Regions from separate parts of the Clostridium kluyveri DSM 555 genome, predicted to be linked through region 2. Evidence: riboswitches for the same ligand, from Rfam matches in the RefSeq annotation. Region 2 holds a riboswitch; the other holds the start of a gene.
The links. Region 2 has a riboswitch for S-adenosylmethionine ahead of CKL_RS14215 (MetQ/NlpA family ABC transporter substrate-binding protein). Riboswitches for the same ligand answer to the same signal wherever they lie in the genome.
Positions count from the first base shown of each region.

Region 1: linked by a shared signal. The riboswitch ahead of CKL_RS04035 (methionine ABC transporter ATP-binding protein) and the one ahead of CKL_RS14215 (MetQ/NlpA family ABC transporter substrate-binding protein) in region 2 are both predicted to bind S-adenosylmethionine.

Region 1 covers NC_009706.1:816,887-820,978, forward strand. Annotated here, with positions in the region: gene CKL_RS04025 (DUF4317 domain-containing protein) at 1-1,079, shown strand, start outside; gene CKL_RS04030 (acetate uptake transporter) at 1,129-1,746, opposite strand; SAM riboswitch class I at 1,981-2,085, shown strand; gene CKL_RS04035 (methionine ABC transporter ATP-binding protein) at 2,289-3,068, shown strand; gene CKL_RS04040 (methionine ABC transporter permease) at 3,065-3,733, shown strand; gene CKL_RS04045 (MetQ/NlpA family ABC transporter substrate-binding protein) at 3,759-4,092, shown strand, end outside.
Region 2 covers NC_009706.1:2,971,677-2,975,768, forward strand. Annotated here, with positions in the region: gene CKL_RS14205 (NUDIX domain-containing protein) at 1-484, opposite strand, end outside; gene pdxR (MocR-like pyridoxine biosynthesis transcription factor PdxR) at 484-1,932, opposite strand; gene CKL_RS14215 (MetQ/NlpA family ABC transporter substrate-binding protein) at 2,097-2,912, opposite strand; SAM riboswitch class I at 2,990-3,095, opposite strand; gene CKL_RS14220 (D-alanine--D-alanine ligase) at 3,286-4,092, shown strand, end outside.

The DNA of each region.
Region 1 (4,092 bases), 1.8 Mb from region 2:
GTGTTTATTTGAAAAAAGATAATGGAGAAGTAATAACAGGAGAACTGGAATATTTTGAAATGATGGAAGTGGAAAAGAGAGAGCTTTATTTAAATAATTTTAAGAAAGTGCTTACAGGAAATCTTGATTCTAAAATATTTGAATTGGATTTTAAAAATATGAGTGAAGAAGAATCAGAGGAAAATACACAGCATGTATTATATGGAGCTTTAAATTCAAAGGAAAGAATAAATGAATATGTAGATAAAATAGTGAATAAAATTTGTGAAAATTATAATTATGATACGGATGTAGTTATAAGTTTTACAAAAGCAGAATATTATAGTTCTGATAAGAGAGAAAAGGAATCTTTATATGAATATGTACAAGCTATTGATATTATATTATGTAGTGTAAATAAGGTAGAAATACCTAAAAGGATGTTAAAATTTGATTATGCGGAGATGAGATTTAAACCTAATTCTGCATTAGACATGATTATAAATTTAAATTCCCCTATAGAAGGATTTATGTTTCCAAGCTTTACACTTCAATATGTAGATGTAAATAGGATAATTTATTATTCTTCAAAATCAAAGAATATAAACAATATTTTTGTAGAAAAAATATTAGAGTGTAATATTAAACCTACAGCTTTAGAGGAAAAGGAAAACTTTAATGCTATTTTAGGAACTTCATTAGGAGGAAAAATAAAGCCCGACATAGTTCAGGATATATACGAAAGGATAAATGAAAAATTTGAAGGTGAGGAAGAAGAGCCTATTTTAGATATAAATGAAGTAACTAGATTGTTAGAGGAAAGTGGAGTTGAAAATACAGGAGTAGTTAAAAGCGCTTTTGAAGAAGTGTGTGGCGGAGATTATGAATTTAAGGTTAGAAATGTAATACCGGATTTTAAGAGTAAATCTATAAAGATAGAAAATGAAAATACTAATATAACAATAAGTCCAAGAGATTTAAGCGCTGTAAAACAGGTAGTGAACAGATTTGGGAAGAAATGTTTGCTAATAGAACTTAAGGAGGATATGGTTATAGATGGATTCAATCTGGAAACAGAGAAAATAGAAGAATATATTTAAAAAGGATGTATTTTTAAATATACATCCTTTTGTAAACTTAATTATAATGTTATTTTTTAAATATACCAAAAGGTTTTCCTATAGGTAAGAATTCTCTTCCAAAGTGAGGATTTAATACAGCAGCAGCAGAACCGTAAAAAGCTGTAAGTGATGCCAATAATTCTGCAATTCCTGCCAGCTTATGGGAAAACTCTGGCAAAATGTCAAAAGAATTGAGTGACAGTCCTATAAATAAGAAAATTATAAAAAAGAAAACTGAAAATAATACCTTGTTAGTCTCAGCTGCACCTATGGTCATAAATATGGTGAATATTAAATATGCTATAAATGCAAAACCTAGCTGTTTTGGATCTACTGCCTCTGCAAGACCTTGTCCAAATGTACCGGCGTTAATCATCCATGACATACCTACTGCAAACCAGAATAGTGCAAAAGCTCCAAAAGCTGTTGTGCCGAAAGTATTTTGCCTTTTGGAATCATTAATACAAGCAAATAATTGAGCAAAGCCACCTAAAAATATTGCCCAGGGAATTACAAAAGAAGTGCCTTCAGTGATGCCAAGTTTCTGAGAGGAAGCTACTAAAGTTACAACAGCAAGTCCAAATAGCCCCAATGCGGATGGATCACAGTTAGCGATTTTGATGTGTTGAATTTCATTTGAATTCATGATAAGTCCCCCTTATAAGTTATATTTGTGAATTATTTCACATAAATAATTTATCAAAAAAAAATGCATTTGTAAAGTAAATTTTGAAATTTTATGAATTTAATTTTTTTTGCCCAAAGATAAATAAAATTATTCTATTTTCAGTAAATTAAAAGTTGTTAAATTTTATATTATAAAAATATTGACAATATATCTAAGCACTGATATACTAATTACTACAATATTAAATATCATAACTTATTAAGAGAGGCGGAGGGAAAGGCCCTATGAAGTCCGGCAACCAGCATTATGTAATGTATTGGTGCTAAATCCTGCAGCATTGTAGCTGAAAGATGAGGTAATCATTGAGGATGTAGACTCAGGGATTTACCCCCTGAGTTTTTATAATTTAATCAATCTAAAAGTTGACCAGAAAAACTGGAGACTGAATCTTAACTTTATAAAGTATAAGATTTAGTCTTTTTTGTTTTGATATATTTATTTAAATTAAAATAAGAAGTATATAGGTGAATGCTGGGTGTAAGGGGGTAAAGACCGATTATATGATAGATATAAGAAATTTAAATAAAACATTTAATACATCTAAGGGTAAAGTTGAAGTTTTAAAGGATATAAATCTTAAAGTTGAAAAAGGAGATATTTTTGGCATTATAGGATTTAGTGGGGCTGGAAAGTCTACTATGATACGATGCTTGAACAGACTTGAAGAACCTACTTCTGGAAGTATATTTATTGGAAATAACGATATTGTGGCTATGAATAAAGCTGAGCTTAGAGAAGCCAGAAAAAAAATTGGAATGATATTTCAAGATTTTAATTTATTTGATTCAATGAATGTATATAAAAATGTAGCGTTCCCTTTAAAAATAGCTGGTTACTCTGAAGAAAAAATAAAAAATAGAGTGTATGAAATATTAAATTTAGTGGAACTAAGTGATAAAGTAGACTTTTATCCTGCACAACTAAGTGGAGGTCAAAAGCAAAGAGTAGGTATAGCAAGGGCTCTAGCTAATGAACCAGATGTTTTATTAAGTGATGAAGCTACTTCTGCTTTAGATCCACAAACTACCTATTCTATATTGGAACTTTTAAGAGATATAAATAAAAAATTGAATTTAACTATATTACTTATAACTCATGAATTAGATGTTATTAAATATATATGCAATAATATGGCAGTAATTGAAAACGGCAGTATCGTAGAAACAGGAAGCACAAATTCAGTATTTTTGAATCCTAAAAGTAATACTGCAAAAAAATTTGTTAAAATAATGGCAAATCTCAGTGTGAATTCGGAATGCGCTGGAGGGGGGGTAATATGATTGATGATTTTAAAATATTTGTTCTAAAGGGATTATCGGAAACTATAGAAATGGTGATTATAGCTGGCAGTATAGCTTTACTTATAGGAATGCCACTTGGAATTATTCTTGTTGTTACTAGAAAAGGACATATTTTGGAGAATGAAAGGTTAAATAAGATATTAGCTACTATAGTAAATGCAATAAGATCTCTTCCGTCTATAATATTAATTGTAGTTTTACTGCCCTTAGCTAGGTTAATTGTAGGGACTACACTTGGTATGAAGGCGGCTATTGTACCTATATCCATAGGAATATCACCTCTTTTGGCTAGAATTATTGAGACATCTATAGAACAAGTAGAATGGGGAAAAATTGAAGCAGCATTATCTATGGGAGCAAAACCATTTCAGATTATATCAAAGGTTTTAATACCGGAGGCACTTCCTTCCCTTATAAAGGGAATTACAATTTCAATTATATCTATTATTGAATTTACTGCTATAGCTGGGGTTATAGGTGCAGGGGGATTAGGAAGTCTGGCAATACGTTTTGGTTATCAGAGATTTCGTGAGGATATAATGATAGTTACAGTAATATTATTAATTTTTTTAGTACAGTTTATACAGTTTTCAGGAGATCGTATTTCTAAACATGTAAATAAAAAGAGATATAAATTTGATTGATTATTTTTAAGGGGGATAAATCAATATGAAGAGAAAAAGTATAATATTTTTAGTTTTGGCGTTGGCTGTAGGATTATTTTCGGGCTGCAGCAATGGGAGTGACTCAAAAAGTGCAGACAGTAAAAGTGATAAGGTTGTAGTTAAAATAGGAGCAGCGGCAGTGCCCCATGCAGAAATATTGAATCATATAAAACCTGCACTGGCAAAAGAGGGGATAGATTTACAAGTTGTTGTTTTAGATAGCGAAGATGAGTTAAATCCAGCTTTACAGGAAAAACAAATAGATGCGAATTATTTTCAACATGTACCTTATTTAGAGTCTGTAGCTAAAGAAAAAGGATATAATTTTGCAGTGGCTG
Region 2 (4,092 bases):
TGAGCAAAAACTCCCTTACTTCATCTTTGTGCAAAGCAATTACCTGTATATCTTCCGCTTCTTCCAGCTGCTGTTTAGGATTTTTATTTTCCTCTAAATTCTCATCTATTTCCATCTTTATTACCCTGACTCTATCTGTCACAAGGGCTGGATTTGCATAAAGCTCAGGTCCTACAGATTTTATTCTTCCATTATATCCTGTTTCTTCTTTTAGTTCTCTTACAGCACTTTCAAATAAACTCTCATTTTCTACCAGTCCCGCTGGAAATCCAATGACATACTTATCAACTGCAGGCCTGTATTGTTTTATAAATATATATCTGTTAGATGGTACCAGCTTACTTATTATTATAACCGTGCTTGTAGTATTTGTTCTCTCTATACTCTCCCACTTTAGAAGTTCATTTTCTTTTCCTAGATAAGTAATTTCTTCCATTCTAACCCATTTACCTTCATATAATACTTTTTTTGATACTCTTTCCATTATACATATCCTCCTAATTTTTGGATTTCTTCTCCAATTATCATAAAACCCTTTTTTATATTCTCTTTACTAACTCTTGAAAACCCCAGCCTTAAAGTATCCTGTCCCTTATCATCTACATAAAATACATCCCCTGGAGTGAATATAACTTTCCTTCTATAACATCTAGCTAAAAGTTCCCTTGAATTTATGTCTTTTAATTTTATAAATATATGCATTCCCCCTTCTCCCAGTACTTCTCTATTTTTTATATACTGTTTTGCACATTTTAATGCAAATTCATATTTTTCCTTATACACTTTTCTGGCCTTTTTTATGTATTTATCAAAATTGCCGCAGTTTAAGTAATCATAAAAAATTGCCTGATCAAGGGAAGAAGTATGAATATTCCTGCTTCTCTTTATGCTCTCTAAATAATCTATAAGTATCTTGTCACCCAATATCCACCCTATTCTTATTCCTGGAAACAATATCTTTGAAAAACTTCCTATGTATATAACACTATTACCAGAGCCACTAAAAGCAGCCATAGGGGATACATGTGCTCCAAAATATCGAAGCTCCTCATTAAAACCATCTTCAATTATAGGTATATCATGATGTTTAAGTATATTATATATAGAAACCCTTTTCTCCGGTGACATCACAATACCTGTGGGATTATGATAGGAAGGAACAAAATAAGAAATTTTAAATTTATTTTTTTTTAGCTCCTTTTCAAGCATATTTAAGTTAACCCCGTCTCTTTCCATATCTACCCCTGTTATATTAAGTCCATGAAGCCTCATAATCTTAATTGCAGTATTATGAGTTGGATTTTCACATATTATACCATCTCCCTCTTTTGTAATACAGGATAACACCAAATCAAACCCTTCTGTAAAACCATTGGTTATGAGTATGTCTTTTTCCTGTATATTTACCCCTTTATTTTCCATATATTTCAATAGATATTCAATAAGAGGTTTATATCCCTTTGCATATCCATAATTTAAGACTTTTTCTCCTTCTATAGCCATTCTGTTTAAAAATGCCTTTTTAAATTCATCTACATTAAATAAACTTTCATCAGGAGCTATGCTTTTAAAAGATATCATTCCCTTTTGCCATTTGGCTTCATGTTTAATTATATCTAATTTTTCTGAAAGTCTGCCATAATTATTTATTTTACTCTCCCAGGATACCTTCCATTTCTCTTGAAAATCCACTTTCACATTTGAGACGAAAGTTCCTCTGCCCTTTTTCATGTATACAAAGCCTTCATCCTGTAAAAATTCGTAGGCACACATTATGGTATTTCTGCTTACATTAAACATGGACGCCATTTCTCTGGTAGAAGGGAGCTTTTCATCTCTTCTAAGAAGTCCTTTTAGTATCATATCTTTAATATAATCTTTTAACTGTATATATACAACCCTATCTTTATCTATTTTAATATTAGAGAACATAATAAATTTCACCTCAAATATATTTTTACACAATTACATAAATAAATAAAGAATAATACCTGTTTAAATGTTTAAAAGATATTATTCTCTATTCTATGAGGTGGTTTTAGTTAAAATTATCTATTTTCCCCTAAATTTATTTGGGTTTTCAGCATCAAATTCACTTAAAATGCAGGAACTATACTCCCTTTGTAATTTTCATTTATAAATTTTCTAATTTGTTCATCATTTACAGCTTTTGCTAATGCTTTTATATAAGGTTTATCCTTATCTTCCTTCTTAACTGCGATTATATTGGCATAAGGTGAATCTTTTGACTCTATGGCAATGGCATCTTTAGTTGGATTTAAATTTGCCTCCAATGCATAATTTGTATTTATAACTGCCCCATCCACATCTGCTAGTATCCTTGGAAGCTGTGGTGCATCAACCTCCTGTATATTTAAATTCTTTTTATTTTCAGTTATATCCAGTTTTGATATTGTATCCCCATCTTTTACTTTTATAAGTCCTTCTTTAGCCAATAATTTTAAAGCCCTAGCTCCATTTGTAGCATCATTTGGTATGGCAATTTGCGCTCCATCTTTCAACTCACTTAAACTTTTAATTTTACTTGAGTAAAATCCCATTGGTTCAATATGAACTTTAGCAACGTAAACTAAGTCTGTATTGTTCTTTTTATTAAACTCTTCTAAATATGGTATGTGCTGAAAGAAGTTTGCATCTATTTCCCCTGACTGTAATGCCTTATTTGGAGTTACATAATCTGTAAACTCAACTATTTCAAGATCATATCCTGCTTTTTTCAGTATAGGCTTAACTTTTTCAAGTATTTCCTTGTGAGGTTGTGGAGATGCCCCTATCTTTATAGTAGTTTTATCCTCACTTTTACTTGTACTTCCTTCACTTTTCTGTGTTCCACATCCAACTAATGCAAGAACAAATATTAATGATAAAATAACTGTTAGTACCCTTTTCATTCTTATTCCCCCTTATAATATTAAATTAAAAACAAATAAAACTCGAGGATAACCTCGAGCTAAAAACCTCAAACTATCCCCTATCTTTCAGCTTAAGCTGTAGGAATTAGCACCAATGTATTAAAAAACAATACTGGTTGCTGGGCTTCATAGGGCCAGTCCCTCCACCGCTCTTGATAAAGCTTGTATTAAATTCATAACTTACAGAATAAATTATAACACACAATAAAATAATGTCAATACCATTTTTTTAAAACCACTATCCCATATAAATACCACTGTTGTGGCTCTTTAACATTTAAATGAAAATGTATATTATTATATTAAAAGGCCCAATGCCTGAAAATAAAGTTCATTTTGGAGGAATTATGATATGAAAGTAGGAATTATAATGGGTGGGATATCTTCAGAAAGAGAAGTTTCCCTAAATTCAGGAAAATCCATAATAAACTATATGGATAAAAATAAATATGAAATAGTACCTATTGTTATAGATAAGAAAAATGATGTATTTGAAAAAGTAAAAGATATAGATTTTGCCTTTATTGCTCTTCATGGCAAATTTGGTGAGGATGGTATAATACAATCCGTTTTCCAAACCATGGATATACCTTATTCAGGCTGCAGCCCCTTAACCAGCGGCATCTGTATGGATAAGGACATAAGTAAGAAACTGCTATATTCTGCCAATATAAATACAGCAGAATGGATATGTATAAAATCCATAGAGAATATTGATTATGACTACTTAGAAAAGATGGGGTATCCTGTAGTTGTAAAACCAAATTCCGGTGGTTCAAGTGTAGCAACTACTATAATAGAAAAGAGTGAAGATATAGAAGAAGCTGCTCGTCTTGCCTTTAATTACGATGAGGAAGTTATGATTGAAAAATATATAGAAGGAGACGAAATAACTTGTTGTATATTAGACGGAACTGCCCTACCCATACTTGCCATAAAACCTAATAAGGGTTCTTTCTTTGATTACACTTCAAAATATGCAGATGGCGGTTCTGAAGAAATAGTAGTAGAATTTGAAAAACCACTTCAAAGTAAGATTGAAGAAATATCCCTAAAGTGCTGGGAACTATTCAAATGCAAAGGCTATGTCCGAGTAGACATGATATTAAAAGATAAAGTTCCCTATGTACTTGAGCTTAATACTCTGCCGGGACTTACA